DNA from 3 places in the Nocardia sp. CA-145437 genome. Region 2 is predicted to be linked to each of the others. Evidence: riboswitches for the same ligand, from Rfam matches in the RefSeq annotation. Region 2 holds a riboswitch; each other region holds the start of a gene.
What was found. Region 2 has a riboswitch for S-adenosylmethionine ahead of ACQPYY_RS11990 (AfsA-related hotdog domain-containing protein). Riboswitches for the same ligand answer to the same signal wherever they lie in the genome.
Positions count from the first base shown of each region.

Region 1: linked by a shared signal. The riboswitch ahead of ACQPYY_RS31845 (ABC transporter substrate-binding protein) and the one ahead of ACQPYY_RS11990 (AfsA-related hotdog domain-containing protein) in region 2 are both predicted to bind S-adenosylmethionine.
Region 3: linked by a shared signal. The riboswitch ahead of ACQPYY_RS05000 (bifunctional o-acetylhomoserine/o-acetylserine sulfhydrylase) and the one ahead of ACQPYY_RS11990 (AfsA-related hotdog domain-containing protein) in region 2 are both predicted to bind S-adenosylmethionine.

Region 1 is NZ_CP191204.1:6,875,690-6,885,149, forward strand. It holds gene ACQPYY_RS31840 (ABC transporter permease) at 1-1,297, opposite strand, end outside; gene ACQPYY_RS31845 (ABC transporter substrate-binding protein) at 1,298-2,461, opposite strand; SAM riboswitch class IV at 2,531-2,648, opposite strand; gene ACQPYY_RS31850 (HAD family hydrolase) at 2,802-3,437, opposite strand; gene ACQPYY_RS31855 (GNAT family N-acetyltransferase) at 3,596-4,423, shown strand; gene ACQPYY_RS31860 (MarR family winged helix-turn-helix transcriptional regulator) at 4,589-5,026, opposite strand; gene ACQPYY_RS31865 (SRPBCC family protein) at 5,019-5,444, opposite strand; gene fusA (elongation factor G) at 5,589-7,616, opposite strand; gene ACQPYY_RS31875 (YrdB family protein) at 7,792-8,139, opposite strand; gene ACQPYY_RS31880 (TerD family protein) at 8,350-9,460, opposite strand, start outside.
Region 2 is NZ_CP191204.1:2,634,858-2,644,317, reverse strand. It holds gene ACQPYY_RS12030 (TetR/AcrR family transcriptional regulator) at 1-530, shown strand, start outside; gene ACQPYY_RS12025 (LmeA family phospholipid-binding protein) at 597-1,292, opposite strand; gene ACQPYY_RS12020 (NADP-dependent oxidoreductase) at 1,401-2,414, shown strand; gene ACQPYY_RS12015 (hypothetical protein) at 2,418-3,074, opposite strand; gene ACQPYY_RS12010 (hypothetical protein) at 3,151-3,813, opposite strand; gene ACQPYY_RS12005 (DoxX family protein) at 3,958-4,383, shown strand; gene ACQPYY_RS12000 (hypothetical protein) at 4,390-5,235, opposite strand; gene ACQPYY_RS11995 (HAD family hydrolase) at 5,229-5,948, opposite strand; gene ACQPYY_RS11990 (AfsA-related hotdog domain-containing protein) at 5,945-6,733, opposite strand; SAM riboswitch class IV at 6,747-6,856, opposite strand; gene ACQPYY_RS11985 (MFS transporter) at 6,895-8,118, opposite strand; gene ACQPYY_RS11980 (hypothetical protein) at 8,261-8,827, opposite strand; gene ACQPYY_RS11975 (hypothetical protein) at 8,993-9,460, shown strand, end outside.
Region 3 is NZ_CP191204.1:1,144,536-1,153,995, forward strand. It holds gene ACQPYY_RS04970 (error-prone DNA polymerase) at 1-1,596, shown strand, start outside; gene ACQPYY_RS04975 (DUF167 domain-containing protein) at 1,666-1,893, shown strand; gene ACQPYY_RS04980 (tRNA (cytidine(34)-2'-O)-methyltransferase) at 1,894-2,358, opposite strand; gene ACQPYY_RS04985 (DUF3017 domain-containing protein) at 2,469-2,714, shown strand; gene ACQPYY_RS04990 (hypothetical protein) at 2,830-2,991, opposite strand; gene metX (homoserine O-acetyltransferase MetX) at 3,228-4,391, opposite strand; gene ACQPYY_RS05000 (bifunctional o-acetylhomoserine/o-acetylserine sulfhydrylase) at 4,388-5,737, opposite strand; SAM riboswitch class IV at 5,834-5,945, opposite strand; gene ACQPYY_RS05005 (TetR/AcrR family transcriptional regulator) at 5,979-6,716, opposite strand; gene ACQPYY_RS05010 (MFS transporter) at 6,852-8,348, shown strand; gene ACQPYY_RS05015 (hypothetical protein) at 8,464-9,096, shown strand; gene ACQPYY_RS05020 (BTAD domain-containing putative transcriptional regulator) at 9,244-9,460, shown strand, end outside.

The sequences.
Region 1 (9,460 bases), 3.2 Mb from region 2:
CCGGCTCCCAATTGCGAATGATCGCCACCGTCACGATGCCGATGCCCAGCGTCGCGATGGCCACATAGTGACCGCCCAGCCGCCACAGCGGCGCGGCCAGCACCGAGGACGCCACCGCGGCGACGATCCCCGCGGCCACGATGGCCGGCAGGAAGGCCCAGCCGTGCGACACCGTCAGCACCGCCGAGGTGTACGCGCCGATGGCGATCGGCCCCGCCTGCCCGATGGCCAGCTGCCCGGCCGACCCGGCCACCAGCGTCATCGAGACCGCGATGATGGCGTAGGCCAGGATCTGGGTGCCCACCGAGATGCCGTAGTCGTCCGCGACGAGCGGAATCGCCACGCCCGCAACGGCGAACGCGATCAGCGCATGCCACCAGCGCACCCGCGGTTCCCGGCCGGAGCCGAGGAACGTGCCGGTCATCGGCTCGGATTCGATGGCGGGCGGGCGGGCCAGCAGGCCGCCCGGCCGCAGCACCAGGAAGATCACCAGCAGGCCGAAGGTGATCAGATCCCGATAGCCGTCACCGAACCAGTAGATGCCGAACGCCTCCACCAGGCCGAGCACGAAACCGCCGACGACCGCGCCTGGAATCGAGCCCAGCCCACCGATGGTGGCGGCCACGAACCCGGTCATGCCGACGATGCCGCCGCTGGTCGGTGAGATGTTCGAGTTGTAGAGGCCGACGAAGATGCCCGCCAGGCCACCCAGCCCGGAGGCGATGGCGAAGGCCAGCGACTGCACCCGGCCGACCCCGATGCCCATCTGCGCGGCGGCGTCCGGATCCTGCGCGGTGGCGCGAATGGCCAGGCCGTGGCGGCTGAACCGTAGGAACCCCCACAGCCCCGCCATCACGATGAGAGTGCTGGCGAACATGACCACGTCCGAGGTGCCGAACCGCACCCCGCCCACCTGAAAATTATTGGTGGACAGCACCTGCGGGAACGGCCGGGTGTCCGGACCGAACACCAGGGCGACCACGTTCTCGATGATCAGCCCCACCGCCACCGTCGCCAGCAGCGCGGCGATGGCCGGGGCGCGGCGCAGCGGCCGCACCGCCAGCACATCGATGGCGACGCCGACCAGCGCCGTCACCGCCACCACCACGACCAGCGCCGCCCACCACGGCACCCCGTGCTGGGCGATCAGCCACCAGCCCAGCACCGAACCGAACGCGAAGATCGCGCCGTGCGCGAAGTTGATGACATTGCTGACCCCGAAGATCAGGGTGATGCCCACGGCGATGAGGGCGTACGCATTGCCGTGGACCAAGCCCGCGATGAGCGTGTCGAACATCTACTTCTTGCTTCCGACCGGCACGAATTTGCCGTTCTGCAGCACCAGTTCGATCGGCTTCACACCGCTCGGGCGGCGGGTCTGCTGATCGAAGGCGAAGGTGCCCAGACCGATGCCGTCGAAGTCCTTGACCTCACGCAGGCCCTTCAGCACGCCCTCGCGGGTCGCCCCGCCGGCCTTGGCGGCCTTCACCAGCACGTTGAGGGCGTCGTAGGCGTAGACATTGAAGTCGCCCGGGTCGGTGTTGAACTTGGCCTTGAACTTGGTGACGAAGCTCTGGATCTTCGGGCTCGGATCCGACGGGGTGAACACGCCGTTCACGATGTCGCCCTCGGCCGCGCTGCCCGCCAGATCGATGAACTGCGGCGTGTTCTGGCCACCGAAGAACTGTCCGGTGAACCCGACGTCACGCAGCTGCTTGACCACCAGTGCGCCGTCCGGCCCGTAACCCAGGTGTACGAAGGCGTCCGGGTTGGCGTCGCGGCCCTTGATCAGCACCGGCCGGAAGTCCTGCGAGTCCGGCAGAATCGGCGAGGAATAGGCGATCTCGATGCCCTTCTCCTTGGCGAACTGCTCGAAGAACTTGAAAGCCTGCTTACCCCAGTCGGTTTCGAGATACACCACCGATACCTTCTTGGCCTTGGACTTCACCCATTCGGCATTGCGCTCCTGGAACACGTCCAAGGTGATCGACGGGCTCCACGAATAGTCGCCGCCCTTGGTGAAATCCACCGAGGAGTTGGTGAATCCGTACTGCACCAGTTTGCCGCGGTTGTACACCGGCGAGGCGGCGATGGAGGCGGGCGAGGAGAAGTCGCCCAGCTCGGCGATGATCGACTGGTCGCCGACGAACTTGGTTGCGATCGGCACCGTCTGTTTCGGATCCGACTGCGAATCCTCCCACTTCAGCGCGACCTTCTTGCCGTCGATCCCGCCCGCGGCGTTGATCTCGTCCAGCGCCAGGTCGAACCCCTGCTGCCAGAGCCGGCCGTACTCGGCCGAGCCGCCCGTCTTCGGGCCGGACACTCCGAAATACACTGTGTCCGAACCACTTCCGGGCGCGTCGCGGCCGCCGCAGGCCGTCGCCGATCCCACGACCAGAGCCGCCGCACCGACACCCACCGCGACCCGGAGAACACGCGACCGGGACCAGATCCTGCTCATTGCTACCTCTACATTCGCGCACCGGCACGCGGCCGGGCATGGGGACACGACCGCGACGCGAAGGGCGCGGTCTGGCGCTTGCGATGCCCGGCGGACATCACCTGGTCGTCACCCGGGGCACCCCACCGCCCACGCGAGGGTTGCCGATCAGCGAGCCGGGGCTCGAAAAACGCTGATACTCGTGACCGTGTCCAGAAAGGTAGCCGTGACAACCGGCGGCCGACACCGTTCGAATCACCCTGATGCCAAACGCCACCCGGCCCCACCGCCGGGAATTCCCCTGTAGCCCCCGCGAATTACCCCGGCGGCCGCATCGCCCCGCTGATGCGGCCACCAACCCCTACGTCAGATGCGCGGTCAGCCAGGCCGGGAACTCGGTCAGGTCCCGCAGCACCACGTCCGCGCCGGCCGCCGACAACTCCTCGGCCGCATACGGTCCGGTGGTCACCGCCACCGAGGTCGCGTCCGCCACCTTGGCCGCGCGCACATCACCGAGATGGTCGCCCACATAGATCGAGGCGCCGCGCTGGAGCAGCACCTCCCCCTTCTCCTCCGCCCACGCGCCGCCGACCAGTTCGTCGACCGCCAGCCCCAGATGGTCCAGATGCAGCTGCGCGTGCGGGCCGTTCTTGGCGGTGATCACCAGCACCCGGCCCCCGGCCTCGTGCACCGCCGCCAGCGCGTCCACCACGCCCGGCAGATGGTCCGACGCGTGCACCGCCAGCTCCGGATACATCTCCCGGTACATGGCCACCACGCCCGGCACCTCGTGCTCCGGGAACCATTGCGCCGCCTCGTGCGCCAGCGGCGGACCCAGCCGCGACACCACCAGCTCCGAATCGATAACCACCCCGGTCCTGGCGGCTACCGCGTCCCACACCGCGGCGATCCCCGGCCGCGAATCGATCAGCGTCATATCCAGGTCGAACCCGACCACCAGACCACCGGCGGAACCGCTCGAATCATCAACAGCCACGCTCCGACCCTACGGCCCGCCCGTCCCCGCCCCGCGCCTCGACCGCCACGATGTGACCCCGGCAACCGCCCACCGCGGCGGGCGGCACCGCGAAAATCAGCGGCGCGGCCACCGATCCGCGACCTAGGCTCGACCCCATGCCGAGCGATGAGGGAACGCTGTTCTGCGGGAGCGAGCTGGCCGCCCGCGTCGAGCGGGTGGAGACCGAGCTGATCGCCAAGGGCAGCGCGGCCGCCGCGGCCCGGCTCGAACCGGACACCGGCTTCGTGATCCCCCTCGCGGGCGGGGTCGCGTCCTTCGCCGAGGACGGGTCACCGCTGAACAAGATCGCCGGACTCGGCTTCGCGGGGATTCCCGACGAGGCCGAACTCGACGAGATCGAGCGGCTGTTCGCGGCCCGCGAGACGCCCGTGCAGGCCGAGGTCTCCCAACTCGGCGACCCCGGCATCGGAGAACTGCTCACCGGCCGCGGGTACCGGCTGGTGTCGTTCGAGAACGTGCTCGGCCGCGAACTGGGCGCGCCCCGGACGGCGGACGTCGCGCCGGGCGTCGAGGTGATGCCCAGCGGCGAAGACGAATTCGACATCTGGCTCACCGTGGTCGCGGACGGCTTCGCCCACCCCGACACCCAGGGCGTCGCCTCGCACGAGGAATTCCCCGCCGAGATCATCGCCAACGCCATGCGCGACCTGACCGGCGCGGCGGGTGTCCAGAGGTATCTCGCCCGGCGTGACGGCCGCGTGGCGGGCGGCGCCAGCCTGCGTATGTCCGACGGCATCGCCCAACTCACCGGCGCGGCAACCCATCCCGCGCATCGGCGGCACGGCGTGCAATCGTCGCTGCTGTCGGCCCGCCTCGCCGAGGCAGCCGCCGCCGGCTGCGACATGGCGGTGGTCACCACCCAGCCCGGCTCCAAATCTCAGCAGAACGTCCAGCGCCAAGGCTTCGCGCTGCTCTACACCCGGGCCATCCTGGTCAAGGGCTGACCGCCCGAGTACAGCCGTATCGCTGGCTCGCGCGGATGGCTTCCGCGCGCGGCGAAGGATCGCCGAACTCGTGCTCGAGGTCCTCCAGCACCGCGTCAGCACTCCGCGGTTCTTTGCCCCGCTACCGAGATCTGCCGTGGTGGGCGCCATCCGAGAGCGGCGGCGTCAGTTCGGGAGCCGGTGCGCGGCAATCGGTTTCAGCTGCTCGCGCAGTAGGTCGCCGTTTATGCCGAAGAGCTGCTCGTCGGTGTCGACGGCGATCCGCACGCCCCGGCTCGCCAATTCCCGGCCTTCCGCCGTGAGTTCGATGCGCAGCGCGCGAGCGTCGGCCGGGTCGGCGCACCGCGCCAGCAGGCCACGCTCCTCCAGGCCGCGAATCACCTTGGACGCCATCATCCGATCCGCGCCCGACATGTCGGCCACCTGCTGCTGGGTCGGCAGCTCCCCCGCCCGGCCCAACCACCCGGCCGAGGCCAGCAGATTGAACTGGGTCGGCGTGAGTCCGAGCGGACGCAGATTGCGTTCCAGCGTCGCCCGCCACTCCAGGGCGGCGTGGTGCAGCCAGAAGCCCGGACTCATGAGCGGTCCCCGTGGTTCAGCCACGCCGTCGTGCCTCCTGTTCCAATGCGACGAAGGTCAGCGGCATGTCCGCGCGCATGCCCTTCTCCCAGACGAGCTTGAACAGCGGGCCCATCGGCCCGTGCACCTCGACGTGCTCGGCCACCCGCACGCGGCCGTCGCCGAGCGGGACGTAGGTGCGGTGACCGCGCAGCTTCCCGAACGGGATGCCCGCCTCACTGGTCCACGAATGTCCCGGCTCCACGGCCACGATAGTGAACGGCCCGGCCGGCGCGCCCTTCGGCTTCACCCACCCTGTGGTCCCGGCCGCGAACTCACCGTCGATCCGGGACTTCTCCTCGTGCGGGTCCCATTCCGACCAGCGGTCGACATCGGTGGCGACCGCCCAGATGCGGTCCAGGTCGCCGGTGATCACGGCCTCTTCGGTGAACGAGTACATCATCGTCGTCTCCAATCGGGAAAATATGTTGTTGCGACAACAGTAAACGTAGTCGCGACAACAATCAAGCCCTTCCGTCGACCTCCGATCGATGGAAGGGCCCGATGACGGCGACACCATGTGCCGCCGCCACCGGGCGTCCGACCGCTACGGAACCGGCGCGTAACCCAGCGGGCGCGTCGTGAACGTGCCCCGGCCCTGCGTCCGGCTCCGCAAACGCGTTGCGTAGCCGAATAATTCGGCCAGCGGGACAGTGGCCGTCACGACCACCGTGCCGATGCGGGTCACCGACCCCGTCACCCGGCCCCGCCGGGCGGCGAGATCACCGAGCACCGCGCCGACATAGTCCTCCGGCACCGTGGCGATGAGCTCCACCAGCGGCTCCAGCACCGCCATGACACTGGCGCGCAAGGCTTCCCGCAGGCCCAGGCGGCCCGCGGTGCGGAAGGCCAGCTCCGACGAGTCCTTGGTGTGCGTCGCGCCGTCGGCGAGCGTGACCCGCAGACCCGTGACCGGATGACCCGCCAGCGGGCCCTCCGCCAGGGCATCCCGGCACCCGGCCTCGACCGCGCGCACGAACTCCGCCGGCACCCGGCCGCCCACCACCGTGGACTCGAACTCGAAACCCGTGGCCCCGGGCTCGGATTCGCGCAGCGGCCGCACGTCGAACACGATGTGCGCCCACTGCCCCGAACCGCCGTCCTGCTTGGCGTGCCGGTAGGTGAAGCCCCGCACGCCGCGCACCACGGTCTCGCGATACGCCACCTGCGGCCGGCCGACCGTCACGCTCAGCCCCCGGTCGCGGCGCAACTTCTCCACCACGACCTCCAGGTGCAGTTCACCCAACCCGGCCAGCAGCGTCTGCCCCGACTCCGGATCGGTCCGCACCGTCAGCGACGGGTCCTCCTCGGCCAGCCGGGCCAGCGCCACCGCCAGCTTCTCGGTCTCGGCGCTGGTCCGCGCCTCCACCGCCACCGACACCACCGGCTCGGTCGGAGCCGGCGGCTCCAGCAGCACCGGGGCATCCGGAGTGCACAGGGTCGCGCCCACCCGCACGGCCTTCGGGCCGACCAGCGCGACGATGTCGCCCGCGGGCGCGGACTCCACCTCGGCGTGCCGGTCCGCCTGCACCCGCAGGATGCGCGAAACCCGCTCGCGCCGACCACTGCCCGCGTCCAGCACGGTGTCGCCCTTGCGGAGGACACCCGAGTAGACGCGGACGAACGTCAGCCGACCCGTCGGCGTGGCATGCACCTTGAACGCCAAGGCCGCCAGCGGTTCCGCCGGATCCGCGGCCCGCACGCCCGCACCGTCACCCACCGCCGGCCGGTCCAGCGGCGACGGCAGGTAGGCGGCCACCGCGTCGAGCAGCGGCTCGATACCGATATCGCGGTACGCCGCACCGCACAGCACCGGGACCACCTCACCGGAGAGCGTCAGCTCCCGCAGCGCGGCGGCCAAGATATCCGCCGACAGCGCGGAGCGCTCGACGAACTCCTCGAGCGCCGCCGAACTCCGCTCCGCCACAGCCTCTTCCAGCGCCTTGCGAGCCTGCGCCACCGCATCCGCCATGTGGTCCGGGATCGCGGTCTCCGCGAATCCGTCCTCCCACCTGAGCGCACGCAGCCCGACCAGGTCCACCACACCGGTGAACACCTCACCGGAGTACACCGGCAACTGCACGAGCAACGGAGCCGGATGCAGCCGTTCCCGGATCGAGGCCACGGCGGCCGTCAGGTCCGCCCCGGCCCGATCCATCTTGTTGACGAACGCGATCCGAGGCACCCCGTACCGGTCAGCCCGCCGCCACACCGACTCACTCTGCGGCTCGACTCCCGCGACGGCATCGAACACCGCGACAGCGCCGTCCAACACCCGCAACGACCGCTCGACCTCATCGGAGAAGTCCACGTGCCCCGGAGTATCGATGACAGTGAACCGATGCCCGGCCCACGCACAGCTCACGGCCGCCGCGAAGATGGTGATGCCCCGATCCCGCTCCTGCGGATCGAAATCGGTGACGGTGGTCCCGTCGTGCACCTCGCCGCGCTTGTGGATGCTCCCGGTGAGGAACAGCATTCGCTCGGTCACCGTGGTCTTCCCGGCATCCACATGCGCGAGAATCCCCAGATTGCGAACAACGGACAGGTCGGGTCGAGAAACATTGGTACGCACGGTCTTCAGTCCTTCGTGCTGATCGGGAAAAGAACAGCGCGATTCCCCCGGACGGAGACACCGCTCCCGGGCTACTCGATACGGCCGCGCAGCCGACACCGAGTCGGCAAAGAAATCATGCTGCGACCGTATCCACCCGACAACCCTTGTGTCGCCTCAATTTTCACTTCGGTCCTCACAGCGACAGCTGCCCGAAGTGGATCACCGCCAGATTCGCGATCACCACCAGCGGGAAGACCACCGCGACCTTCCGATACCCCAACTGCCAGAGCCCCGCGGCCGCGCCACCGAAGACGAGCACCTTGGTCGCCACCGCGGCCACCGGTACCGAGAAGCTCGCCTCCGGCGCCGCGAACAGCCCCCACAGCACCATGGCCGCGACAGCCGTGCCGGCCCCCCGAAGAATCTTCGCGATGCGGCCGCGGCCGGTACGCACGCCCCAATAGGCCAGTGCGCCAACAGCAACCAGCTCGAAGACGAAGGCGAGAGTGAAGTTGAGGGTGGACCAGACAGTGGCGATCATAGCGACTCCGAGATCAGTGCTCTTTGTTTTGAGCAATGATCATCTATACGGCGATCCAAGTCAAGAGCACCGCTCTCGTTGGTGTCCAGGGGGCGAAATGCCGAGGCCCCCGGCGGTAAACCGGGGGCCTCGGGCGGCAAGGAAAGCGGAAGAGCTGAATTCGATTAGAAGGAAGCTCCCCCATGGCCTCGCCGGACATCACGGTAGCAGTCAAGCCGGGATCAGGTCACTCAGATTTTCCGGCGTGAACACCCGCGACCCCTCCGGCAAGCCCTCCGGGCGCGTCAGGCCGATGAACATGACCGGCTCATCGAAAGACCGCCCGTCCCACAGGGTTACCTCCTCGACCATGAGGCGGGCGAGGTAGGCGAGGGTCAGGTAGCGGCGATCGATCACAGCGCGCGCGAGCGCCGACGCCGAAACCTGGTTGTTCTCCACGGCATTGAAACCCGGCGCACCTCGTAGATTCAGGTGCAGCCACTTCACCCGCCACTCGCCGGACTGCGCACGGAAGAAGACCAGCGGCAACGCGACGCGCCCCGCACCGCGCAGGTCCGACTTCATGCGCACGGTGCGCGGCTCGTAGGGCAGGCCCCGCTGGTCACCATCCCGGAGCATGAAGCCGAAGAAGGACTCGGCCACCTCGTCGAAGCCCTCGCCGGAGTAGACATTCACCTGCGGCGCGATCGCGTGCGCCACCACCTTGTCCAGATCCAGCTCGATGAACTCCGACGCGCCCTCGGGGGCCGCGGTGATATCGCCGGAGTGCACACCACCCACGTCGGTCAGGTTGGTGTAGGACAGCCGGCCATCCAGCTCGTAATCCTGATCGAGCAGTAGCGCGGAAAGATCGAAGTCCGTGGACGCGGACCGTTCTCGCCAGTAGACGAAGAACCGGAGTCGCTCGCCGTACACCGGCGACACCGAACCGCGCGGCAGCACACCCAGGCCACCGCTGATCGCCTTACCGCTCAGGGGGAGAGCGATATCGACGGCGTCGGGATCGATCACCAGCCGGGACGGTGCGGGCAGGCGGCGCTTCAGTTCTCCGTCCAGTAATACGCGCAAGCGGTCGAGGACCTTCGCGTCGATCGGGTCCCGGCCATCCGGCTGTACCCGGCCACGGCCCAGACGGTTCGCGAACACCCGCTGCGCGACACCGTCGCGGTTGTCCACATGCTCACGGACGGACAGGATCACGCGGGCCGACACCATGCCGATCGTCGATTCGACCACCGTCAGCACCGCTTCCTGCTCGGCATCCGTTGTGGCCGTCCGCAACAGGCGATCGAGCGAGCGGAACAACAACCCGGGCGCGGCC
Region 2 (9,460 bases):
TCGACACCACGTCGGTCGAAGACGTCTCCCGCGCGACCGGTGTCGGCAACGGCAGCATCTACGCCGCCTACACCAGCAAGCGCGGGCTGTTCCTGGCCGCCTTCGAGCACTACTGCGAGCAGCGCGCCCACTTCGTGCGCGAGACCGTCGAGTCGGCTCCCGGCTCCGCGCGCGACGCCGTCCGCACCCTCTGCCGTGCGGTCATCGACGACTGCGCCGCCCACCCCGACCACCGCGGCTGCCTGATGATCAACAGCATCGCCCACCTCGCCACCCGCATTCCCGAGGTGGCCACCATCGCCACCCGCACCACCACGGCCATGGAAACCGCTGTGGCAGACCGGCTCCGCCCGGCCATGCCCCATCCCGACGAGGCCCTGCTCTCAGCCCTCGGCGCCAGCGTCATCATGACCACCCAGGGCCTCATCCAGCTGAGCCGGATCGGCGTCCCCGCAGCCCGTCTCGGCGAAATCGCCTACGTGTCCTGCGAAATCCTCCCGCCGGACTGGGCCGACCTGCCCCGGAGCTGAACGCTCCGGACAGGCGGCGCGGCCGCCGCTGTTCGGCCGGTGACTCCGGCCCGTCCGGGCAGCGGCTCAGGACAGGTCGGAGAAGCGGACGGTGCGGGCGACGGCGGTGACGTGCAGGCCGTCCGAAGCGGGCGTGATCGACGTCAGGCGGGCGCCCAAGGGGAGCTTCTCCAGCGGGATGGTGAAGGTCAGGGACTCGCTGAGCGCCGCCAGGGACAGGGTGGGGCCACCCGCCGCCGCTTGGATGGACGTCGGGGTCACGACGATGCCGGTGTCGGCGAGAGCCACGGTGACGAAGACCGTTGCGGGAACCGGGATACCGGCCACGGTGAAGGTTCCGGCGACGCGGAGGCCCTCGGGGCTGTCGGAGATGGACTCGACGCCCGCCGGGGCATAGCGCTGGACCGTGTCGTAGGGGACGCGGGCCGTGGCGGTGGCGGTTTCGGCGGTGAGGTTCTCGGTGCGCTTGTTGACGACATCACCCAGCGGCGCCGAGACATTGGTGAGCTCGACGTCCAGGTCGCGGACGGAGATATCGGGGTCGCTCCAGTCACCGATCCGGATGCCGATGTCGGAGTAGGTGCCATCCAGGGCTTGGGTGAGGAAGGGAAATCCGCCGATGGTGACCTTGGGCTGCTCGGGCAGCTTGTAATCGGCGGCGATCTGGCGGGCGATCTCGTTCTGGGCCATGCCGACCGCGACGCGGTCGCCGACGATCAGCGCGATCGCCAGCACGACCAGCAGGATCAGCAGTCCGCGCATGTGTTCATCTGTTCAGCCATGCCACCCATCATGCTGGCGAATCCCGGTGACGAGGACGGGCACTCCGAACCCGGGCGCGAATCCCCACGAAATCGCCACAATGTACGCATGAAATCCACCCGCATAGTGCTCGCCTCCCGCCCGGTCGGGATGCCCGAGCAGGAGAACTTCCGGACCGAGACCGTGGAGCTCGAGCCCCCGCGGCCGGGCGAGGCGCTGTTGCAGACGCTGTATCTGTCGCTGGACCCCTACATGCGCGGGCGGATGAGCGACGCGCCGTCCTACGCGCCGCCGGTCGAGGTCGGCGACACCATGTGCGGCGGCGCGGTGTCGCGGGTGATCGAATCCACCGATCCGGCACTGCAACCCGGCGATATCGTGCTCGGCTGGGCCGGATGGCAGTCGCATTCGGTGGAGAACGTGCAGGCGTTGCAGAAGCTGGATCCGGCGGCCGCGCCGCTCACCACCGCGCTCGGCGTGCTCGGCATGCCGGGGTTGACCGCCTACACGGGGCTGCTCACCATCGGCCGTCCGAAGCCGGGCGAGACGGTGGTGGTCGCGGCCGCGACCGGCCCGGTCGGCGCGACGGTCGGCCAGATCGCGAAGATCCAGGGCGCACGGGCCGTCGGCATCGCGGGCGGCCCGGAGAAGGTGGCGCTGCTGCGGGACCGCTTCGGCTTCGATGCCGCGATCGACCATCGCGCACCCGATTTCGCCGAGCAGCTGGCCGCCGACACCCCGGACGGCATCGACGTGTACTTCGAGAATGTCGGCGGCGCGGTGTTCGACGCGGTGCTGCCGCGGCTGAACACCTATGCCCGGGTTCCGTTGTGCGGCTTGGTCGCCAACTACAACGACACCGATCTGCCGCCCGGCCCGGACCGGCTGCCGCTGCTCACCTCGAACATCCTGCGCAAGAGCCTGACCGTGCGCGGCTTCATCGTGTCGGAGTTCTGGGATCAGATCGGCGAGTTCCGGCCGACCGCGGCGCAGTGGATCGCGGAGGGCAAGCTCACCTACCTCGAGGACATCGTCGACGGTCTGGAGAACGCGGTCGAGGCCTTCCAGGGTCTGCTCACCGGCAAGAACGTCGGCAAGCTGATCATCAAGGTCGCGGACTGACGGCTAGCGCATGGCGGTGATGTAGGGCCGCAGCCCGAGCGCGATGTCCACGCACACCCCCAGCAGCACATCGCGTTCCACGGGGTCGAGCGGGTGCTTCAGCCACAGCCGGGTGCCCAGGATCGGCACCGGCAGCGGCTGTCCCGCTCGATCCCACCAGAACGACTCGTTGTAGACGTCGTTCACGAGCCGGCGCACGGTCCAGCCGCCCGCGGTGCGCACCACGTCGAGCCGGCCGACCTCCGCGCCCATGCGGTCGAGCACGAGCAGCCGGAACAGTTCGGGTGTGCGGGGCTCGTCCGGGTCGGGCACGAAATGGAAAAGCGTTCCCGCCGTGGATCCGACGGCCGTGGAGGTGTCGGCGCGCTGGATCGAGCCGATGGAGGTGCCGTCACCGCGGCTGATGACGGTGGGCGCGGAGTCCTTGGACTCCACCCACACCACCGATCCGTCGGCGTAGGTGATGCGATGGCGGCCGGTCCCGCCGTTCTTGAAGCCGAACAGGATGGCGGCCTTGGCCGCGAATCCGTTGCCCGCGCCCTGCACCCCGGTGGCCAGCGCGTCCTCGGGCCCCACACTGAAGGTGATCTCCAGGGCGTTGTTCAGCTTGTGCACGACCCGGCCCTCGATCATGGTCGAGCGGTCCTGCGACGCCGGCATCGTTCGATCGTAGGCCGGTGGCATCAGCGTGAGGTGGTTTCGCGGCGGCACGCCGGGGCCGACGCGCGCCCCGCACTCACTTGCCGGCAGGGAAGCCCACCGTGGCCAGTGCGGTCGTCCAGTCGGTCGCGATGGCGACCTGCGCGTCGCTGAGGGCGACCTTGCCGTCGCAGATCAGCGTGTGCAGCTTGGACTCGACGCCGTCCTTGGGGTTGTTCGGCCCCGCCCCGTCCTTGTGCCCCGGGGACGGCGGCTCGACCCACAGGTTGTGCGCGTCATTGGGGTCGCCGCCGAGTTCGAGGGAGATGAGGTGGTCGTACTCGCCGTCGCGGGGGTCGCCGTTGTAGCCGTAGGACTTGATGTTCTCGGTCTTCTCGCGGCCGGTGATAGTGCTGTTGGGCCGAATCGAAGCGGTGTATCCCGACTTACAGATGGTGTCGGCCAGATTGGCCGCTGTCACTGTGGGATTCAGCGCGCCCGGCGTGCAGGCCGGGTCGGGCAGCGGCTGGCCGTCGGCGGTCTTGCGGTAGTGGCAGCTGCCGGGCGCGGGCTGCGCCTGCACGGTGTAGGTGCCCTGGGGTCCGGGCCCGACCGGGATCGCGGAATTGCTCTGTTTGGGCGCGGGCTGCGGAACCGCCTGAGCGGGCGCGTTGGCCGGATGGGTGGCGGCCTCCTTCGAGCATCCGATCGTCATGCTCAGGACCAGCAGGGCCATCGCAAGCCCTTTGTGCGCCTTCATAACATCCCCTGCTCGACCCGGACGGCAGCCTAATTGTGCGCTATCCCTTGGTGATCGGCCACTCGCCGACGACGACACACCGCCCGGAAACGCGGATCCCCGCCGCCCTCCGAGCAATACATACCAACCGGTTATGCTGCACCAATGACAGCAGATCTGTCGCACTCTCCAGCGACAATCCACCCCGTCGGCACCAATGGAATTCGGGGGCGCGCCCTCGCGCTCGCCGGCCTGCTGCTGGGTGTGGGCACCCTGCACTTCCTCATGCCCAAACCGTTCGACACCCTGATCCCGCCCCAGCTGCCGGGCGAACCCCGCGCCTACACCCACGTTTCGGGCGCGGCCGAGCTGACCGTGGGCGCCCTGCTCGCGATCCCGCGCACCCGCGGCCTGGGCGCGCGGCTCGCCGCCCTGCTCTTCGTCGCCGTCTTCCCCGGCAACCTGTACATGGCCTACGACTGGCTGAGCAGCGACCGCGCCCTGCCGTTGAAAGCCGGTGCCCTGCTCCGCCTCCCACTGCAGATTCCGCTGGTGCTCACCGCGCGACGGGTGTACCGCGCCGCGCGGTAACCGGCCTCAGTCGGTGGTCTGGAACTCGTCGAAGGACGGGTCCGGCAGTTTGAGCTGGGCGTGGATATCACCGCCCAGCCCGAAATGCCCTATCGCGCCGCCGTAGTTCTGCTGGTAGCTCTGCCAGAGCACGACCACGCTGATGATGCGGTTCGCGCCCGGCAGCGCCGGATCCGGGAACGGGTTGGGCAGCACCGCACGATAGCTCGCCGTGCCGTGCTCGTCGGTGACGAACACATTGGGCACGCCCAGCGGCCCGGGCCGGGTGGGCGCGTCCGGGTCCAAGTCCTTGGCCCGCAAGGACATCACCGTGTACAGCGAATCCGGAATGAGCCCGGTGAACTCGAACCGGAACTCCGCCTGCCGCGCATCGTCCAGGTCCACGGTCACGTCCAGGGTGCCGCGTGCCCGCAGCCAGTCCCCCAGGGTCACCGGGCCGGTCAGCCTGCGTCCGTCCTCGGGCCGGAAATCCGGGATGGGCGTCTCGTGGAACGGGTAGCTCGGCCGCGTCACGCTCGCGGCCTCGGGGAGCTGATCGGGAGCGAAAACCACCGGATAGTTGTTGGCGGGCAGCGGGAGCGGCAGCGTGTGCAGGACCCCCGCCGCGTCCTCCGCCGACAACTCGTCGGGCAGTTCCCGCACGATCGTGTAGGCCGCCAGCCCACCGAAAGCGGGCACGGGGGTGCCGGCCGCGACGATGGCCCGCCCCCAGCGTCGGGTGACGGTGCCGCCGGGCCCCGGGACGGTCAGGTATCCCACGACGATGAAATCGCCGTCCGCGTCGAGCACTTCGCTCGGCGGGTAGAGCGGCCCCTGCGTGGTCGGGGTCAGTTCATAACGCTTGGTCACCATACGGAGAGCACCTCCTGGTCGGAGAGAAGGCGGCCGGGGTCGTCGACGGACGCGCCGACCCGGTCGGACAGGTGGATCCAGCCGGTGCCGTGGACGGCGAGCACCGCGTCGTCACCGCGATAGCCGGGGTGCGCGACGGCCCGCAGGAACGGCAGGTCGCTGGCGTGATCGCCGTAGCCGTAACTGTTCTCCCGCGCGATCGCGTGTTCGCGCAGGAACTCGGTGACGGCCGCGGCCTTGGCCTCGCCGATCATGGGCCGCCACACCTCGCCGGTGAGCACGCCGTGCTCGTCGGCGACGGGCACGGTGGTGATGACGTGGTCGGCCCCGACCGCCGTCGCCACCGGTGCGACGGCCGCGCCGAACGAGCCCGACAGCAGCACCGTGGCGTGCCCGGAATCGCGGTGTGCGCGCAGCCTTTCCACCGCATCGGTGTAGTAGACGGTGTCGCTCGCGGCGAATTCCGCGAACCAGCGCCGCCCGGCCGCGTCCAGCGCCGCGGCCTCGACTCCGCGATAGGCCCGGTAGTAGTGCCGATTCACCTCCTCCCGCGGTGTGCCCGCGGCGGCCCGTTGCTGGATCTCCCCGGTCAGGCGCGCGTATTCGCCGCCGTCGTCGCCGTTCTCGGCCAGCCAGAACCGCAGGAACGCGAACATGCTCTTGACGGTGATCAGGGTTTCGTCGACGTCGAAGAACGCCGCGCCCGCGCTCATGCCACCTCGTCGAGGTAGGCCGCGATCGCCTTGGCCGCCTTGTGCCGTTCGATCTGCGAGATGCGCTCGCTGGGCAGTGCGGCGTAGCCGATGCGGGTGGTGGCGACGGCGCGGCCGAGCTGGCGCACCTCCACCTCGATGCTGAATTCCAGCTTCCCCGGATCGTCGATGGACACCGGGGTCAGCGTGGCGTGCAGGGTGGCCGGCAGCGGGAACAGGAAGGACTTGAACTCCAATTCGATGCTGTTCCAGACGATGTAGAAGTGCTGTTCGGGCCAGCGGCGGCCGTACTCCAGTTCGAACGCGCCGAGGAACAGCTGGCGCACGGCCTCCACGATCACGATCCCCTGCACGTGCTCGCCGGTCTGATGGTCGAGCAGTAGTTCGTTGTCGCCGTGGATCCGCAGATCCGCCCGGAACGCGGTCTCCGATTCCCGGACCAGCTCGGCCAGCAGCACATTCGAGTGCTGATACTTGTGCACCTGGTGGCGCGGGGCCGGTTCGGCGACCGCCCCGGCCACCCGCAAACCCGCCGGGGCGTGCACGATCGCCACGTGCTCGACGTAGTCGAGATCGTGGCGGGTGACCCCCTGCCCGAGCCGCACGGTCAGCGGCACCTCCGCCGTCCGCCAGCGACCCGCGCGCAGCGCGGCCACCAGACCGGACACGGTGAAGGCGCGATCATCCGCGGCGATCCCGCGGAACCGATCGGCCACCAGCAGCACCTCGCCGACGGCCACCTCCGCCACGGTCGCGGACGCTGAATCGAGCTGAGCTACAGACATTTTCCCTCCGAGAACAAGACGCTTATGGCGACGCTCGCCGCCATCCGGTCGTCACCCGGAGCACCCCACCGCCCGGAGGGTTGCCGCCCAGCGAGCCGGGGCTTCGCGCTGGAACTCATGACCGTGAGCGAAACAGTATGGGGGGCAGATACTTTCGAGAATCATTTCAACCACGCCGATCGAAACCCGGCCGCGGCGGCCAGAACGGCGCCTGAAGCCGAGAGCGCCGCGACCGCCAGGGCCACCGCCGAATAGCCGTGCCGGGCCACGAGATTGGCCAGTTGCGGGCCCGCGCTCGCGCCGACGAACAGGGCGAAGGTGTACAGCGCGGTGGCCGCGCCGCGGGCCGCACCCGCGCGGACCGTGATCGTCTGGACGGCGGCGGGGGCGGCCACCGCGATGGCGGCGACGAACACGAACAACCACACCGCCACCCAGAGCCCGCCGAGCGGCACCGCGGTCACGGCCACGGCGAGCGCGGCGGTCCCCAGCGCGGCGACCAGCCGGGTGGCCGGGGCGATGCCGCCGAGCCGCCCGGCGAGCAGCGGAATCGCCACCATGGCGGGAATCGCGCTGGCCCGCAGGGCGAGCAGCGCGCCGTTGCCGGAGCCCACACCCTCGGGCGGGGCGAGCTGGATGCCGGTGTAGACGCCCACGAAGGAGCCCAGGATCGCCAGGCAGCTCAGATACAGCAGGGCGAGGCGGGATTGCCGGAGCAGATCCACGAACGGCGCGAACACCGACCGCGACGGCGCCACAGCGGTTCCCGCATCACCGTCGGCCGTCAGGGGATCCGCCGACCGGATCGGCGGTTGCAGCACCACCCGCAGCACCACGGCCGAAACCGCGAACGCGATCGCCCCGGCCACGAAGATCGCGTGCCAGCCCAGCGCGTTCCCGATGAGCTGCGCCAGCACCTGCGCGACCACCCCCGCCCCGAGGAACGAACTCGTCAGGCAGGTGAGCGCGAAGATCCTGCGCTCCGGCGCGATCCGCTCCGACAGATAGGCGAACGCCGCGGGGGCGAAGAACGACGCCGTGAGCCCCTGCAGGATTCGCGCCGACAGCCCGGTCACCAGCCCCGGCGCGGCCGCCACCAGCAGGGTGCTGACCACGGTGGCCGTCAGCCCGCCGACGATGACCGGCCGCCACCCCCACCGGTCCGACAGCGGTCCGGTCACCAGGAAGCCCGCCCCGTAGGCCAGCCCGAAGGCCGTGGTCATCCAGGTGGCCGCGGATGTGGACGTATCCCAGTCCGCCGCCAGCCGATTCAGCACCGGCAGCACCACGTACAACTGCCCGACCACGAGGATCCCGACCGCGCACACCGCCCCCACGGTGCGCCCGACCGGCGCCCACACCTCGGTTTCCGCGGGCGCGCTCATGACCGCACGACCCGGACGCGGGCAGGAAGAAGCAGCGAGGTGGTCATCGAATTCCTTTCGTGGACAACGGAGTCCACGTCTATCAATCCGAGACCACCGGGCACGACGGTTACGTGCGCGCTGATCCGAAGCCGCCGGCGGCTCAGGCCAGGACGAAACTCAACTGCGGTACGAAGTTGCCGCCCAGGCGGAACCACGTGTAGCCGAGCCACACGCCGGGGGTGACCTGGCGGATCTCGTCGTACACGTTCGGGGTCGGAGACGGGGCGTAGTCGAGGATCCAGGCGGGCCCGCCGTCGACGACGGACGGCCCGGCATAGACCGTGGCGGGCCAGGCTTCCAGACCTGCGGGGGTCAGGCGGTTCTGCACGTATCCGCCGGTGGGACCGGTGTAGAAGTCCTTGCCGATCCAGACCAGCGGTGTCCAGGACTGCCTCTGGAGGGGTGCGGCGACCCAGCCGTCCTTCGCGCCGACCGGGACGTCGCCGCGCGGGGCGTCCCGATAGATCGCGTCCAGCTGCTCGGGCGCACATGCGAACCGGAGCGAGTCCACAGTTGCTGATGTGTTGTCGGAGTTCAGAGCACAGCCGCTTCCATAGTCCGCGTCGGCGTGTGCGAACACCGGGACAATCAGCGCCAGCACCCCGAATCCGACCGGGGCGAGACTTCTTATGAGGACATTTCGGAAGATCTCACGGTATGCGCTCATGGTTGTCTCCACCGGAATGGTTCCCAACCCAGCGATTATCTTAGTTCGCCACAAAATAGCCGGTCAGTGCCGTCGCCGAACCGAGATCAGATCGACGCGTGCTTAACAGGAAATTGACAGGTTTCCGCTGGAAATGTCTCGAGCTTCGTGTCGATGTAATGGAGCATGAGCTCGATTCAGGCCCGCACCCCGCGCGCACGGTGGTCGTGGATCGCGACCGGAGGCCTCGTCGCCGTGGTCGCCTTGTCGGCGCTGGGCGCGCCCGCCGCCTTCGCCACCTCGCACGACCAGGCCGGTCCGGGTCGGGCGCCGGAGGCCACCGCGGCGGTGGCCGCGCCGCATCCCATCTCGGTGACCGCCATCGCCCAGCAGATGCAGACCGCCATCCAGGCGGCCTCGCCGGGCACCACGGTCGGGATCGACGTGGTGGACACCACCACCGGGACGGCCATCGCCAGTCTCAATGCCGACCAGCAGTTCTACACCGCGTCGGTGGTCAAGCTCCTGATCGCGCTCGATACCTTGGGAAGCCAAGGCGCGCAATCGGATCCGGACACCGCGACGAAGGTGACCCAGATGCTCTCGGCCAGTGACGACGACATCGCCGATCAGCTCTGGGAGGCCGGCGGCAAC
Region 3 (9,460 bases), 1.5 Mb from region 2:
GACGTGTGCCCGACCGAATGGGCGCGCATGGCGAATCGCAGTGTCCTGCAATGGGACAAGGACGACTGCGCGTCCGCCGGGCTGGTCAAGTTCGATCTGCTCGGACTCGGCATGCTGTCGGCGCTGCACTACATGATCGACCTGGTGGCCGAGCACAAGGGCCAGACCGTCGAACTGCACCGGCTGGACCTGGGCGAGGACGCCGTCTACGACATGCTGTGCCGCGCCGACTCGGTCGGCGTGTTCCAGGTGGAGTCGCGCGCCCAGATGGCGACCCTGCCGCGATTGCGGCCGCGCACCTTCTACGACCTGGTGGTGGAGGTGGCGCTGATCCGGCCCGGGCCGATCCAGGGCGGATCGGTGCACCCCTACATTCGCCGCCGCAACGGGCGGGAGAAACCCGACTACGACCATCCGTCGCTGAAGAACGCGCTGGAACGCACCCTCGGCGTGCCGCTGTTCCAGGAACAGCTCATGCAGATGGCCGTGGACGTCGCCGGATTCACCCCCGCCGAAGCCGATGAGCTGCGCCGCGCCATGGGATCCAAACGGTCCACGCAGAAGATGGAGCGGCTGCGGGCCCGCTTCTATCAGGGCATGCGCGACCTGCACGGCATCACCGGGGAAGTGGCGGACCGCATCTACGAGAAGGTGTACGCCTTCGCGAATTTCGGGTTCCCGGAAAGCCATTCGCAGAGCTTCGCCTCGCTGGTGTTCTATTCGGCGTGGTTCAAACTGCATCACCCGGCGGCCTTCTGCGCCGGGCTGCTGCGCGCTCAGCCGATGGGGTTCTATTCGCCGCAGTCGCTGGTCGCCGACGCGCGGCGGCACGGGGTGACGGTGCACGGGCCCGACATCAACCACAGCCTGGCCGAGGCGACCCTGGAGGCGAAGGGGATGGCGATCCGGCTGGGGCTGGCCGCGGTCCGGCACATCGGGACCGAATTGGCCGAGCAGATCGTGGCCGCCCGCGAGCTCGGGCCCTACACCTCGTTCCTGGATCTCACCGGACGCGTGGAACTGACCGTGCCGCAAGCCGAGTCGCTGGCCACGGCGGGCGCGCTGGACAGTCTCGGCGGCACCCGCCGCGAGGCGCTGTGGGCGGCGGGCGCGGCGGCGGGGGAACGATCCGACCGGCTGCCCGGCACCGGCGCGGCCACCGCGGCCCCCGCCCTGCCCGGCATGAGCGCGCTGGAACTGGCCGCCGCCGACGTGTGGGCCACCGGCGTCTCACCCGGCAGCTACCCGACCGAATTCCTGCGCGAGCGGCTCGACGCGCTCGGCGTCGTCCCCGCCGACCGGCTCCTCGACATTCGTGACGGGACCCGGGTGCTGGTCGGCGGCGCGGTCACCCACCGGCAGCGCCCGGCCACCGCGGGCGGCGTCACCTTCCTCAACCTGGAGGACGAGACCGGCATGGTGAACGTGGTCTGCTCGGTCGGCCTGTGGGCCCGCTACCGCCGCCTGGCCACCACCGCCCCCGCCCTGCTCATCCGCGGACGGGTGCAGAACGCGGAGGGCGCGGTCACCATCGTCGCCGACCATCTGCAACGCATGGACCTGCGCATCGAGGGCCGCTCCCGCGACTTCCGCTGAGCCGCCCCGGCACCGCGGCAGTCGCGGCGCTACGGGAGAATCGTGGCAGGAGCGGGGAAGGAGAGCGGCGTGACAGTGGTCCGGGCGACCATCAAACCCGGCAGCAAGAAGGGCCCGCTCGTCGAGATCCTCGACGACGGCGCGCTGCAGCTGTACGTCCGGGCCCCGGCGGTGGAGGGCAAGGCGAACAAGGCCGCCATCGAACTGCTGGCGGCCCACTTCGGCGTCCCCAAGTCCGCGGTCCGCCTCACCGCCGGCGCGACCTCCCGCTTCAAACGCTTCGAGGTCGACGACTAGTCAGACCGCGCCCGGGAATCCCATCTGCCGCCAGGCCTCGTACACCGCGACCGCGGCGGCGTTGGAGAGGTTCATGGAACGGCGGCCGGGCAGCATGGGGATGCGGAGCTGGTCGGTGACGCGCGGATCGGCGAGCACCTCCTCGGGGAGGCCGGTGGGTTCGGGGCCGAAGAGCAGGACATCGCCGTCGCGGTAGGTGATCTCGGTGTTGCGGGTGGTCGCGGCGGCGGTGAAGGCGAAGACCCGTTCGGGGGCGATGACCTCCCAGGCGGCGGCGAGACTCTCGTGCACGGTGACGATGGCCAGGTCGTGGTAGTCCAACCCGGCCCGGCGTAGCTTCGGCTCGGATAGGTCGAAGCCGAGCGGTTCGATCAGGTGCAGTGCGCAGCCGGTGCCGGCGGCCAGTCGAATGGCGTTGCCGGTATTGGGCGGGATGCGGGGTTCGAAGAACACGAGATGGAACACGGGATCCAGCATTGCAGAGCGGCGGTTAAGCTCGTGCGGTGAGTCCAGCCCATGCCGCACCCCAGAGTCGCAGCAGTCGTGCGGGGGAGTTCGCCCGCGAGAATCTGCCCATGCTGCTGGTGGGCGCGGTGCTGGTGGTGGCCGTGGTCTTCCTGGCCTGGGATCGCTGGCGGCGCGGAACGTTCTTCTTCGGCGGCGCGACGCTGCTCGCCGCGGCGCTGCGGCTGGCACTGCCCACTGATCGGGTGGGTCTGCTCGCGGTGCGCAGCAAGGGTTTCGATGTCGTCTGGCTGACGGTGCTGGGTGTCGCGATCATCGTGCTGGCGGCGACCATCAGCAGTCTCGGCGTCACGTAGCCGGAGCCGTGGGGCCTCGCGGGTCGCGGGGCCGGGGCCGCGACCGGAGTCGCGGCGCTGGAAAGATGAGCGAGTTGTTCTGCCGCCGGGGTGAACCGGCGGCGCTGGGGGATAGCTAGACCGAGGTTATGCGGCGGCCGAGTTCGCGCCGCAGCACTTCCTGGTCCGGGAGTCTGTGCAGGACACGGAGTATGGCCGGGCGGAGTTCACGCTGCTCGTCCTCGGAGAGCAGATCGACGAGATCGCGGAGATCCATGTCATCGAATGCGGCGGTCATGGCGAATACATTACGGCTGATATGCCCGCTGCACACGTATTCCGGAACACCGGTTACGGAGGCGTCATGCGCGCGAAACCGAAAGCGCTTCAGGACAATTCACTGGAAACAGGCACGATACGTCGCGTAACGCGCCGTCGGCTGTGGCAGCGGCCGGGCAGCGGACATACGGCATTCGGGCAGCGGCGACACCGGCACAGTGGCAGCGGTGGCGCCGCCGTTCGGGCAGCGCTGGTTCAGTGACCCGACACGCGCTGGGCGCGGGCCAGTTCCATGGTCTCCAGCATGAGTTTGCCGACCGCCTCGGTCTCGGTCAGGAACCCGTCGTGCCCGTCCTTGGAGTGGATGACCTCGAGCCCCTTGGAACCGGGCAGCAGATCGGCCAGCTCCTGCTGGGTGCGCAGCGGGTAGAGCCGGTCCGAGTCCACCCCGCCGATCACGCACGGCACCGGCGTCGAGGCCAGCGCCGCCGCGACGCCGCCGCGGCCGCGACCCACGTCGTAGCGGTTCATGGCCTCGGTGAGCAGCACGTAGGTGGCCGGATCGAAACGCGCGATCAGCTTGTCCGCCTGGTACTCCAGGTAGCTCTGCACCGCGTAGCGGCCGCCCGCGCGCGGATCCTCGTCGCCCTGGCCGTGGTTCTCGAAACGATGGTCGAGCTCGCCCTCGGTGCGGTAGGTCAGGTGCGCGATGCGGCGGGCGATGCCCATGCCGGTCATGGGCGCGCGCCCGGTGCCGTGGTAGTCGCCGCCCTGCCAGTCCGGATCGGCCTTGATGGCGGCGATCTGGGTGGTCTGGGTGCCGATCTGGTCGGCGGTGGCGCGCGCGCCGACCGCCAGCACCAGGGCCGCGCCGACCCGTTCGGGCCGGCCGATCATCCACTCCAGCACCCGCATCCCGCCCATGGAGCCGCCGATCACGGCGGCCAGGCGGTCGATGCCGAGCAGGTCGAACAGCTTGGCCTCGGCGGTCACCTGGTCGCGGATGGACAGCGCGGGGAACCGTGTGCCCCACGGCTTCCCGTCCGGGGCCAGCGAGGACGGGCCGGTGCTGCCCTTGCAGCCGCCGAGCACGTTGGTGGCGATGACGCACCATTCGCGGGTGTCCACGGGCGCGCCGGGGCCGACGATGCCGTCCCACCAGCCGGCCTGGTTGTGGTGCACGTCGGCGGGGCCGACCACGTGCGAGTCGCCGGTCAGCGCGTGCTCCACGAGCACCACGTTGTCCGCGTTCGCCGATAGTTCGCCCCACCGCTGGACGGCCAGCGTGGCGTCGGGGATCACGGCCCCGCCCTCGAGTTCCACGTCGCCGATGGCGATGCTCCCGAGCGTCCCGTCGGGCGGCGGCAGCAACAGCTCCGCCGCGTGCCGGGACGTTCGCGATTCGATGTTCACGGTCAACTTGCCGCCGCCGTCAGTCCGGCGCGCAGATCCGCCAGGATGTCGCCGATGCCCTCGATGCCCACGGCCAACCGCACCAGACCAGGCGTGACACCGGAAGCCAGCTGCTCGGCGGGGGTCAGCTGGGAATGCGTGGTGGATGCCGGGTGGATGACGAGCGAGCGCACATCCCCGATGTTAGCGACATGGCTATGGAGCACCAGCGCCTCCACGAACTTCTTGCCCGCGTCGACGCCGCCGGCCAGCTCGAAGGACACGATGGCGCCCACGCCCTTCGGTGCCAGCTGTTTGCCCCGCTCGAACCAGGGCGAGGCGGGAAGTCCGGCGTAGTAGACCTTCTCGACGCCGGGCTGCCCGGCGAGGAACTCGGCCACCGCCTGCGCGTTGGCCACATGCCGCTCGATGCGCAGGCTCAGCGTCTCGAGGCCCTGCGCGATGAGGAACGCGTTGAACGGCGACACCGCCGCGCCCAGGTCGCGCAGCAGCTGCACGCGGGCCTTGAGCGCGAAGGCCGGAGCGCCGAGGTCGGCGAAGACCGCGCCGTGGTAGCTCGGGTCGGGGGTGGTGAAGCCGGGGAAGCGGGATTCGCCCGCCTCGTTCTTCACCGTCCAGTCGAAGGAGCCGCCGTCGACGATCACGCCCGCGACCGCGGAACCGTGCCCGCCCAGGTACTTGGTGGCCGAGTGCACCACGATGTCCGCGCCCAGCCGCAGCGGCTGGATCAGGTACGGGGTGGCGACGGTGTTGTCCACGATGAGCGGCACCCCGGCGGCGTGCGCGACCTCGGCGATGCCCGGAATGTCGAGGACCGAGCTGCTCGGGTTGGCGACGGTCTCGCCGTAGAACGCCTTGGTGTTGGGGCGCACCGCCGCGCGCCACTGCTCGAGGTCGTCCGGGTCCTCGACGAAGCTGACCTGGATGCCCAGCTTGGGCAGCGAGTAGTGCAGCAGGTTGTAGGTGCCGCCGTACAGGTGCGGGCTGGCCACGATGTGGTCCCCGGCCTCGGCGAGATTCAGGATCGCGTAGGTCTCCGCGGCCTGCCCGGAGGCCAGCAGCAGTGCGGCCACACCGCCCTCGAGGGCGGCGATGCGCTGTTCCACCGCGTCCTGGGTGGGGTTCATGATGCGGGTGTAGATATTGCCCGGCTCGGCGAGTCCGAACAGCGCGGCGGCGTGGTCGGTGTCGCGGAACGCGTAGGACGTGGTCTGGTAGATGGGCAGGGCGCGGGCTCCGGTGGCGGAATCGGGAGCCTGGCCGGCGTGAATCTGCTTGGTCTCGAAGGACCAGTTGGCCGGATCCAGGGTGCCGTCAGCGGGGACGGCCGCGGGCGCGGTCGAGTCACTCATGTGTTCTGCTCCAAAAACAAGGTCGCCGAATGGCGGAAGTTTGACGTTATCGAGAAGCGAATGGGCTTCGACAACAACACATTTCGGTAGACCTCCTAGTTGCGCTTGCGTTCGGCCCTCGAACGCCCGGTCTGCACCCGGAGCACCCCACCGCAGCTGGAGGGTTGCCGATCAGCAAGCCGGGGCCTTAACGCTGATGCTCTTGACCTAATGCGGGATTCTAGCGGCCGTCCGGCCCGATCTACGCAGTGGGGTTTGTCGCATTTTCGGTGGTATTTCCCCCGTTTACGGGGGGAAATACCGTTGTCGCACCGCAACAGGCCCGCCGGAATTCGCCGAATGCCGCCTGGACGCTGTCGGCGAGCATGCGGGCGGTGGTGACGGTGGTGCAGTCCGGGAGCTCGTCGCTGTCGTCGAACTCGCATTCCATGCCGACCCGCACGATGCCGTGCCAGGTGGTGGCGATGAGCCGCACGGTGAGGTGGTCCTCGGGCAGGCGCAGGCGTTCGGCGAGCACCTCGGACACGGCCCGGGTCTTGGTGTCGGCCGATTCCATGCTGAGCGCGCGGACGGCGACGCTGTCGCGGGTGATGCGCTGCATCTGCTGGAACCAGCGGAAGGGCACGGGCGTGTCGGAGTCGATGATCTGGTCCACGACCGCCAGGAACGCGCCGAGCAGCGCCTCCATCTCGTCGCCGGTGACGGGCTGGGCGCGCAGCTGATCGGCGAGGGCCTGTCCCCAGCCTTCGATGGGGGCGATGACGATCGCCTCCTTGCTCTCGAAGTACCGGTTCACGGTGCGCGGGGAGACGTCGGCGGCGTCGGCGATCTGCTCGACGGTGGTGGCGTCGAAGCCCTGTTCGTCGCACAACCGCAGGGCGACGTCGATGATCCGGGTCCGGGTCTGCTGCTTCTTGCGCTCACGCAGGCCGGGGCGGTGACGCGAGATCACACCGATGTGACTTGACAACTCCGACATCCCTCCATCGTAGGTCCTTGATGTGTTTTCCTGTCCCAGTATGACAACTGTCGCGCTGCGACATTTTTCCCTTGACGCCAATTGTCGGTTGGGGTCACTATGGTGAAGCTGCCTTCGAATCCAGAGGAGAGGCTCATGACCGTAGCGACGGACGCTCTCGGTACAGACGAAAAAGCAAGTCCCGCACAAGATTCCAGGCGTTGGTGGGCGCTGGGCGTGATCGCCATGGCGCAGCTGATGGTGGTCCTGGACGCCACGATCGTCACCATCGCCATGCCGTTCGCGCAGCAGGATCTGCACATCAGCGACGGTGACAAGCAGTGGATCTTCACCGCGTACACCCTGATCTTCGGCGGTCTGCTGCTGCTCGGCGGCCGCCTCGCCGACTACCTGGGCCGCCGCCGGATCCTCATGGTCGGCCTGATCGGCTTCGCCGCGGCCTCCGCGCTCGCCGGTCTCGCGCAGAACCAGGCCGAACTCTTCGCGGGCCGCGCGCTGCAGGGCGCGTTCGGCGCGCTGCTGGCCCCGGCCGCGCTGTCGCTGGTGTCGGTGACCTTCACCGAGGCCAAGGAACGGGCTCGGGCCTTCGGCGTGTTCGCCGGCGTGTCGGCGGCGGGCGCCGCGCTCGGACTGATCGCCGGTGGCGCGCTCGTCGAGTACGCGAACTGGCGCTGGTCGCTGCTGGTGAACACCCCGGTCGCGCTGCTGGCCCTGGTCGGCGCGTTCGCCTTCGTGGTCAAGGATGTGCCCGCGCCCCGCACCGGCGGCTACGACCTGCCCGGCGCGGTCACCGTCACTCTCGGCCTGATCTCGATCGTGTACGGCTTCAGCCGCGCGGCCTCCGACGGCTGGACCGCCTCCACCACGCTGGCCCTGTTCGTGGTGGGTGTGGCGCTGCTGGCGGCGTTCGTGGCCATCGAGGCCCGGACCGCGAATCCGCTGCTGCCGCTGCGTATTCCGGGTGAGATCAACCGCGGCGGGTCGTATCTGATCGCGCTGCTGGTGCCGATCGCCATGTTCGCCATGTTCCTGAACCTGAGCTTCTACCTGCAGATCGTGGAGCACTACTCGGCGCTGAAGACGGGTGTGGCGTTCCTGCCGTTCCCGGCCGGCATCGTGGTGTCGGCGGGTATCGCCTCGGCGGTCCTGCCCAGGATCGGGCCGCGGCCGCTCATGCTGGCGGGTTCGGTGCTGGGCGCGGCGGGCCTGGTGTGGCTGTCACGGCTGGAGTACGGCGACAGCTACGCGACCGCCCTGCTGCCCGCCATGATCCTGATCGCGCTGGGCATGGGTGCGCTGTTCGTGTCCATGCAGACCACCGCGCTGCACCAGGTCGACGCCGAGGATTCGGGCGTGGCCAGCGCGCTGCTGAACGCCGCCCAGCAGGTGGGTGGTTCCATCGGCACCGCGCTGCTGACCACCATCTCGGTGCAGGTGGCCGAGCGGTACGTGCGCAACAACATGACCGTCGACCATGTGATGGAGCGGGCCTCGATCCACTCCTACAACGTGGCCTTCCTGATCGGCGCGATCTTCTTCGCGCTGTGTGTTCCGATCGCGGCGTTCATGGTTCGGGACAAGCCGCAGAACCTGCTCGAGGGTGACGAGCACGCCGTGCACGTGGGCGTGTGAACCACCGCCGGTGATTCCGCACCGTGCCCGCCGCGAATCTCGCGGCGGGCACGGTCCGTTTCGGCCGCAAGTCGGCGGCAAGTCGCGGTGCATCGCCCTGGCCGACAGTACGACCATGACGATGACGATGATGCCCACCGCGACCGATCCGGACCTGCGGCTGCGCGCCGGCGCGCTGATCGCCGGCGGCGTGCTGTTCGCCGTGGGCAATGCCCTGCACCCGCTGGAACATTCCGAGGCGGCCGAACAGTCCGCCACCTGGGGTGCCGCCCACCTGACCTTCAGCGCCGGCGCGATCCTGATGGCGGTGGGACTGCCCGTGGTGTTCGCCGCCTGGCGAGACAGGAATGACTGGCCCACAAAGGTTTCCGCGGTCGCCCGGGTCCTGCTGTTCGTCGGGCTCACCGTCGCGATCCCGGTCGGCGCCTACCACGAGATCTATGTCGCGCCGCGCCTGTCGCACCATGAGCAATCGGCGATCGAGGAGGCCGCCCTCCCGGTGAACGGGCCGCTCGCCGCCGCCTTCCTGCTGGGATTCATCCTGCTGGCGGTGTGCGCGCTGGCGGCCCCGCGTCCGCTCCTCGGGCGTGGGTCCGCGGTCGCGCTGATCCTCGCGGTGGTCGCGATGGCCGGGGCCGAAGGGCTGCCGGGCGCGGAGGGGTGGTGGATCATCCCGGGCACCATCGCCGTCGGACTCGTTCTCGCGCTCGGCGGCTTCCGTGCGCTTCGACTGCCCGCGAGGCGATAAGCCGCCTGGGACAGCGGTCGCCCGCGCGTGCCTGTCGCGGACAGGCGTGGGCGACCGGTGTGTTGCGGTATCGGCGGTCGCCGGTCCGGATCGGCGTCAGTCGTTCGCTGTGTTAGCGAATGGGCTGTCGCAGCCGATGTATCGCCCGTGGTGTTCGTGGAAGTGCTGGGCGCACTGCGGGTGACGGTGGGCGGTCGGCCCGCCCCTTTGCGCGGGCCGAGGCAGGGGGCGGTGCTGGCGCGCCTGGTTTCGGCCGGGGGCGAGGTGGTTTCGGCGGATCGGCTCATCGAGGATCTGTGGCAGGGGGAGCCGCCGCCGAAGGCCTCGGGGGCGTTGCAGGCGCACATCTCGTATCTGCGGCGGG